2 regions of the Promicromonospora vindobonensis genome follow, and region 1 is predicted to be linked to the other one. Evidence: predicted binding sites of a transcription regulator. Region 1 holds the regulator's gene; the other holds the start of a gene.
The links. The regulator HrcA, encoded in region 1, represses chaperone genes, less so after heat shock. The targets are predictions, from matches to a motif close to TTNGCACTCGNNNNNNNCGAGTGCNAA.
Positions count from the first base shown of each region.

Region 2: groES (co-chaperone GroES) is a predicted target of HrcA. The motif match lies at 1,534-1,560, and genes of this name have one in related genera.

Region 1 is NZ_JBHUOG010000001.1:803,748-807,146, forward strand. Features, by position in the region: gene dnaJ (molecular chaperone DnaJ) at 1-778, opposite strand, end outside; gene hrcA (heat-inducible transcriptional repressor HrcA) at 819-1,838, opposite strand; gene ACFS27_RS03855 (hypothetical protein) at 2,189-2,380, shown strand; gene ACFS27_RS03860 (helix-turn-helix transcriptional regulator) at 2,469-3,399, shown strand, end outside.
Region 2 is NZ_JBHUOG010000002.1:3,171,280-3,174,678, forward strand. Features, by position in the region: gene ACFS27_RS27335 (MerR family transcriptional regulator) at 1-394, opposite strand, end outside; gene ACFS27_RS27340 (WhiB family transcriptional regulator) at 586-873, shown strand; gene groES (co-chaperone GroES) at 1,056-1,352, opposite strand; gene ACFS27_RS27350 (class I SAM-dependent methyltransferase) at 1,687-2,955, shown strand; gene ACFS27_RS27355 (glutamate--cysteine ligase) at 2,952-3,399, shown strand, end outside.

The DNA.
Region 1 (3,399 bases):
CGTCGCCGCGCCGCACGAACGTGTCGTGCGCGCGCTCCCGGATCTCGACGTACAGGTCGCCGGCGGGGCCGCCGCCCGGGCCCACCTCGCCCTGCGCGGAGAGCTTGATGCGCGTCCCCGTGTCGACACCGGCCGGCACGTTCACCGAGACGGTCCGGCGCGAGCGCACCCGGCCCTCGCCGGAGCAGTCGGTGCAGGGCTCGGGGATCACGGTGCCGAAGCCGCCGCAGGCGGAGCACGGCTGGTTCGTCATGACCTGGCCGAGGAACGAGCGGGCCACCCGCTGCACTGAGCCACGGCCGTGGCAGACGTCGCAGGTGCGCGCCGAGGTACCCGGCCGCGCGCCGTCGCCGCCACAGGTGTTGCACGCCACCGCCGTGTCGACCTGGATCTCACGCTTCGCGCCGAAGACCGCCTCGGCCAGCTCGAGGTCGAGGCGCACGAGCGCGTCGTTGCCGCGCCGGGCGCGGGGCACCGGCCCGGCAGGCTGCCCGCCGCCGAAGAAGGTCTCGAAGATGTCCTGGAAACCGAACCCGGCCCCGAACCCGCCGCCCGCACCGCCGCCCGGCGAGGTGGGGTCGACCCCCATGTCGTACTGCTGGCGCTTGTCGGCGTTGGACAGCACCTCATAGGCGCGCGCCACGTCCTTGAACCGGTCCTCGCCTACGTCTCCTGCCACGTCGGGGTGCAGCTCGCGGGCCAGCTTGCGGTATGCCTTCTTGATCTGCTCGGGCGAGGCGTCGCGCGGAACACCGAGAATCTCGTAGTAGTCGGTCACAGGTCTCTCTTTGTGGGGAGGTTTGTGGAAGGTGGGGAGGTCAGCTGGGCAGCACTCGGGACAGGTAGCGCGCCACGGCGCGTACCGCTGCGATGGTGCCCGGATAATCCATCCGGGTGGGGCCGATCGAGCTCAGGATCGCGACGGTGTCGCCGTCGGACGACCCGTAGCCGGACGTGACCACCGAGGTCTCCGACAGGCCCGCCAACCGGTTCTCGTGGCCGATGCTCACGGCCACCCCGGCGTCGTCGGTCATGTCGGTGAGGAGACCGAGCAGGACCACCTGCTCCTCGAGCGCCTCGAGCACGGGACGCAGGCCCTGTTCGAACCGCATGCTCGACCGGGCCAGGTTGGCCTGACCGGTCAGCACTATGCGTTCCTCGCTCTCCTCGCCGAGCGCGGCCGTCACGACCTCGGCCACGGCCGTGGCCAGCGCCCGGTGCTCGTCCGGCATCGCCTCGGTGACCCGCTCGAAAGCGGTGCCGATCTCGGTGAGCCGGTGGCCGGCGGCCGCGGCGTTGAACCGCGCGCGCAGCTCGCCGAGCGTCCCGTCGTCCATCCCGACCGGCACGTCGAGGAAGCGCTGCTCCACCCGCCCCGTGTCCGTGATGACGACGACGAGGAGCCGCCCCTCCGCTGTGGGCACCAGCTCGAGGTGCCGCAGCCCGGAACGGCGCAGCGACGGATACTGCACGACGGCGACCTGCCCGGTCAGCTGTGCGATGAGCCGCCCGGCCCGTGCGACGACGTCGTCCAGGTCGACGGCCTCGGACAGGAATGTCTCGATGGCACGCTTCTGGGGCACGGTCAACGGCCGCACCTCGGCGAGCTGGTCCACGAACAGGCGGTAGCCCTTGTCCGTGGGGATGCGACCGGCCGAGGTGTGCGGCTGGGCGATGAGCCCGGCCTCCTCGAGCGCCGCCATGTCGTTGCGCACGGTGGCCGGAGAGACACCGAGCCGGTGGCGTTCCGTGAGTATGCGGGATCCGACGGGCTCCCGTGTCCGGACATAGTCCTCCACGATCGCTCGCAAGACATCGAGCCTGCGTTCCTCGCTCACCGCGCTCACCTCCGTCCCAGGTAGAACGTCCGGGACGTACGCCCGGGTTCCGGCCCGCTCTCCAGCACTCTCGCCAACCGAGTGCCAATCCTACGCGGCACAGGCCAGGGGCCAAGTCCCCGACCCGCCAACGGACTGCAAGGTCTGCGTCAGATGCGCAGGTCACCCGCCTGACCGGCCCTGCTGAACCGTTCGCGCGGGGCGTATAGGGCGATGACTTAGCCGCGCCCGGCCGGCCCGGCACAACCGGCCCGCAAGTTGCGGCGACCGACCGATCCGGAAGGGCTACCTCAGCGACGAACCTGGAATCACCGCCGGCGAGGGACCGGCTCCGACCAGGAGGAACCACCATGTTCGGCTTTTCCGACTACGCCGAGTACCGCAGGAACGAGCAGGAGATCGACCGCCGGGCAGAGCAGACGCGCGTGGCACGCGAGCACGCCGCCCGTCAGCAGGCGGCCGCACAGCGCTCCGCCGAGCACACCGCCCGGCGGAGCGCCAGGGCCACGGACACCGACCAGGCCCGCCCGCGCGTCGCCTGACGCACCGGCGCCCACCCGTGCAGGACGACCATGACCAGCAGCGATGACCAGCGGACCGCCGAGAGGACCGGCATGGGACGATGACCCCATGCCGGTTCCGCGCGCCCGCCTGGTGGGTAGAGCCCGTGAGCTCAGCGAGCTCGAGGCCGCACTCGACGACGTCCGCTCGCGGGCCAACCGCACCATCGTGATCGCAGGCGAGGCCGGGATCGGCAAGACCCGCCTCCTCGACGAGCTCACCTCGCGCGCCGACGGCGTCACGGTCCTCTCCGGTCAGTGCGCCGACTCCGGCTCCGGACCCGTCCCCTACGCCGCCCTCGCCGGCCTGCTGCACGGGATCGTGCGGGCGATCGGACCCGAGGCCGCCGTCGCGGCAGCCGGACCAGCCGCGGACGCGCTGTCCGCCGTCGCACCCCAGCTCGTCACACCGGCACGGGGCGCGGGGACCGACCGTATCCCCGAGGTCTTCGCCGACCTGCTCACCACGTTCGCCGCCGAACGACCGGTCGCCGTGATCATGGAGGACCTCCACTGGGCCGACGACATCACCCGCGCCGTCGCCCTCCGCCTCGCCCGCACCGCGCCCCCTGGCCTCCTCCTGCTGCTCACCTACCGCAGCGACGACGTCGGCCGCGCGCACCCCCTGCGCGTCGTCATGGCAGAGCTCGACCGGGCCCGGCTCACGACCCGCCTCGACCTGGGCCGGCTGGGCGAGCAAGAGGTCCGGGAGATGGCGCAGGACCTGCTCGGCGCCTCCCCCGACCTCGACGGCCGGCACGACGCGGGGCTCGACCGGGAGGCGCTCGCCGACCTGACCGACCGCAGCGAGGGTGTCCCGTTCTACATCGAGGAGCTCGTCGGCTTTCTCGGGACGGACCTGCCCGGCACGCTGCGCGACATCCTCCTGCTGCGCTACTGGAACCTCAGCCGGCAGGCGCAGGCCCTGTGCCGGGTGGTCGCCGCCGCCGGACCGCGCGTGTGGCACGACGTGCTCGACGACGTCCTTGCGGACACCTCCG
Region 2 (3,399 bases), on a different contig from region 1:
CCGGCGCCTCGACGGTCCCGAGGAAGGTCTCTGCGAACTCCGCTTCCGGGGACTCGGGGTCGCCCTCGACCTGCACGGTCGGCAGGGCGGGCGCGGTCCGGGTGGCCACCTCGAGCTCGGCGTGCCCCGCCTCGACCGCGGCACGGGCCGCGTCCACCGGTGCAACGCCCTCGAGCGTCAGCCGGCGCATCACGAGGAGCCGGGCGACGTCGTCCGGTGTGTAGCGGCGGTGCGACCCGGCGGTGCGGCCAGAGGGGCCCAGCCCGTACCGGCGGTCCCACGTACGCAGGGTGGCTGGCGCAACCCCGAGGCGTCTGGCAACTGCGGCGACGGCCAGTCCGGGGCTGGATGAACGTGACCCGCCCGAGCTCTGGGCAGGCCGCGAAGAAGTCATGGACTCGATTCTGCCGACCTGGACCTCTCAGCGCCACTGCGAAACCCGGCGTGCCGCCGATCTCGGTGGAATCTGGTCCAGATCGATACAAAACCGGTCAGGCCTGGCGCGCTTGCGGCTGACCCGATTCTGCTCACTAGTGGAAAAATTGCCCCTTGAACAACTTCTGCACAACTTGTAGGTTGTTCGGCATGACGGAGATCTCGAGGCTTCCCGGTCCGGTAATGGAATTGTGGGAATGGCAGTACCAGGGTTCGTGCCGTGACGCGGACGACACCCTGTTCTTCCACCCCGAGGGCGAGCGCGGGTCGACACGCCGCAGGCGTGCCGAGGCCGCCAAGGCGATCTGCCGCTCCTGCCCCGTGATGATGCAGTGCCGCGAGCAGTCGCTCCGCGTGCGCGAGCCGTACGGCGTGTGGGGCGGGCTCAGCGAGGACGAGCGCTCGGCCATCCTCGCCGGCAAGTCCGTCTCTGCCTGAACCACTTTCCGCCTGAACCACTTTTCTTCGCGCGAAGCTGGTCGCTCCGCCCGGTCTGCAACAACGCCGCTGCGGACCGCCGGCCTGGACGACCGACTTCGACGGGCACGACATTCGACGGGCACGACAAGAGCCCCGCACCATCCGGTGCGGGGCTCTCGTCTACCTGGCGTGGGCTGGAGTCAGCTCACGACCACGGCGAGGACGTCGCGCGCGGAGAGCACCAGGTACTCCTCACCCGCGTACTTGACCTCGGTGCCGCCGTACTTGGAGTAGATCACCTTGTCACCGACAGCGACGTCCAGCGGCACACGGTTGCCGTTGTCGTCGATGCGGCCCTGGCCAACGGCCAGAACCTCGCCCTCCTGGGGCTTCTCCTTGGCGGTGTCCGGGATGACCAGGCCGGAAGCGGTCGTGGTCTCGGCTTCGAGAGCCTTGACGACGATCCGGTCCTCGAGCGGCTTGATGGGGACCGACACGTCGGACCTCCTCTTTCGTGAGCGGATCGAGAGATCAGCTGCGTGATGGACGTAAGTGGCTCGAACGTTCGACCGTCCGCCGTCGTCGCGGGTGCCGGCGGGCACGAACGTCTGGGTTCTCCCCCGCGGGCCCGTGGAACGGGGTCCCGCGGCGGTGAACACCCCCAAATCTAGGTCGGCGCTAGCACTCGGTCAAGGCGAGTGCCAATCGGGTGGACCTGCTCACACCTCACGGGACCGACGCGCCGCCGCCACACCGGAAACACGCCATCCCGACGAAAAGGTTCCGTCGAGCCGCTCGTCACCACCAGGCCAAACGTGGAAAGATCTTCCCATGGATGCGGCGATTCTGAGCAAACTGCTCAGCCCCGACGGCTGGGCCCTGCTTGGTGCCCTTCCGCCCTACGACGAGCGACACGCCATGAAGACCGTGACGACGCTCCGCGACAAGGGCATAGCACCGGACCTCGCGGCCGCCGTGGTGACCCAGTCGAGGCTGCGCGCAAGGGCGCGGGCCAAGTTCGGCGACTTCGCGGACGGCATGCTCTTCACCGCCGACGGGCTGGAGCAGGCCACCCGGCTCCTCGTCGCTGCGCTGCACGCCCGGCGCTACCTCGACGCCGGCGTCACGATGCTCGCCGACCTGACCTGCGGCATCGGCGCCGACTCGCTCGCCTTCGCCGGGACCGGCCTCCGGGTCGTCGCGACCGACCTGGACGAGTGCACCGCCGCCATCGCGCAGTGGAACCTGCGCCACTTCCCCGAGGCAGACGTGCGGCATGCCGACGGCCTTTCCCTCGATCTGCGCGCGGAGGGCGTCGAGGGCGTCTACGCCGACCCGGCACGCCGCGTGGGTGGCGGCTCGGGCGGGCGGAGCCGTCGGGTGTTCGACCCGCGCGCCTACGAACCTCCGCTCGACTCCGTCTGGGCGCTGCGCGAGACGGTGGCCGCCGTCGGCATCAAGGTCGGCCCGGGCATCCCGCACGACGGGCTGCCCGACGACGCGGAGACGCAGTGGGTCTCCGTCAACGGCGACGTGGTCGAGGCCGGGATCTGGTTCGGACCGCTCGCGCCCGACGGTCCCGGCCGCTCGGCGCTCGTGCTGCGCACGTTCACCGACGACGGCGGGAAGGACCACACCCTCAGCCGCACGGTGCGGGGCTCCGACGTCGTGCCGGACGTCGGGGCCGTCGGCCAGTACCTCTACGAACCCGACGGGGCGGTCATCCGCGCCGGCCTCGTCGGCCAGGCAGCCGCCGAGCTGGGCGGGCGCCTCGTCGACCCGACCATCGCGTACGTCACCACGGACAGCCCTGCCGACCTGCCTCCGGCGCGCCCCACCGACTCGGCCGGGGCGCAGGCCCCCGTCGCCACCGGCTACCGGGTGCTCGACACGATGCCGTTCGGCCTGAAGCGACTCAAGTCATACCTGCGGACGCGGAACGTAGGACGCATCACGATCAAGAAGCGGGGCACCGCGGTGGTGCCTGAGCAACTTCGCAAGCAGCTCGTGCTCACCGGGACCGAGGAGGCGACGATCGTGCTCACACGCGTGGCAGGCAACCAACAGATACTGCTCGTCGAACCACTAGGACCCGTATGAGCTCGCCGGTCCGGCTCGGCTTCGGCGAGTCCCCTCGCTCCACCGTGGGCCTCGAGTGGGAGATCGGGCTGGTCGACTCCGACACCGCCGAACTCTCCCAGGCCGGGCCAGCCGTGCTCGACGCGCTCGCGCGCGACGTCGGCCAGCCCCGGCACACCTCGACGAGCTACGCCCCGCACGTGACCGGCGAGTTCATGAAGAACACGATCGAGCTGGTCACCGGCGTCTGCGGCACCGTCGCCGACGCGGGGACGGACCTGACCCACCTCCTCGACCGCGTCCGGACGGCGACCGACCGGCTGGGCCTCGACCTCATGGGCGGCGGGACGCACCCGCTCGCGCGGGCCGCGGACCAGCAGGTCGGCGACAAGGAGCGCTACAGCCGCATCATGGAGCGCACGGGGATCTGGGGGGCGCAGCTGATCATCTGGGGGCTGCACGTCC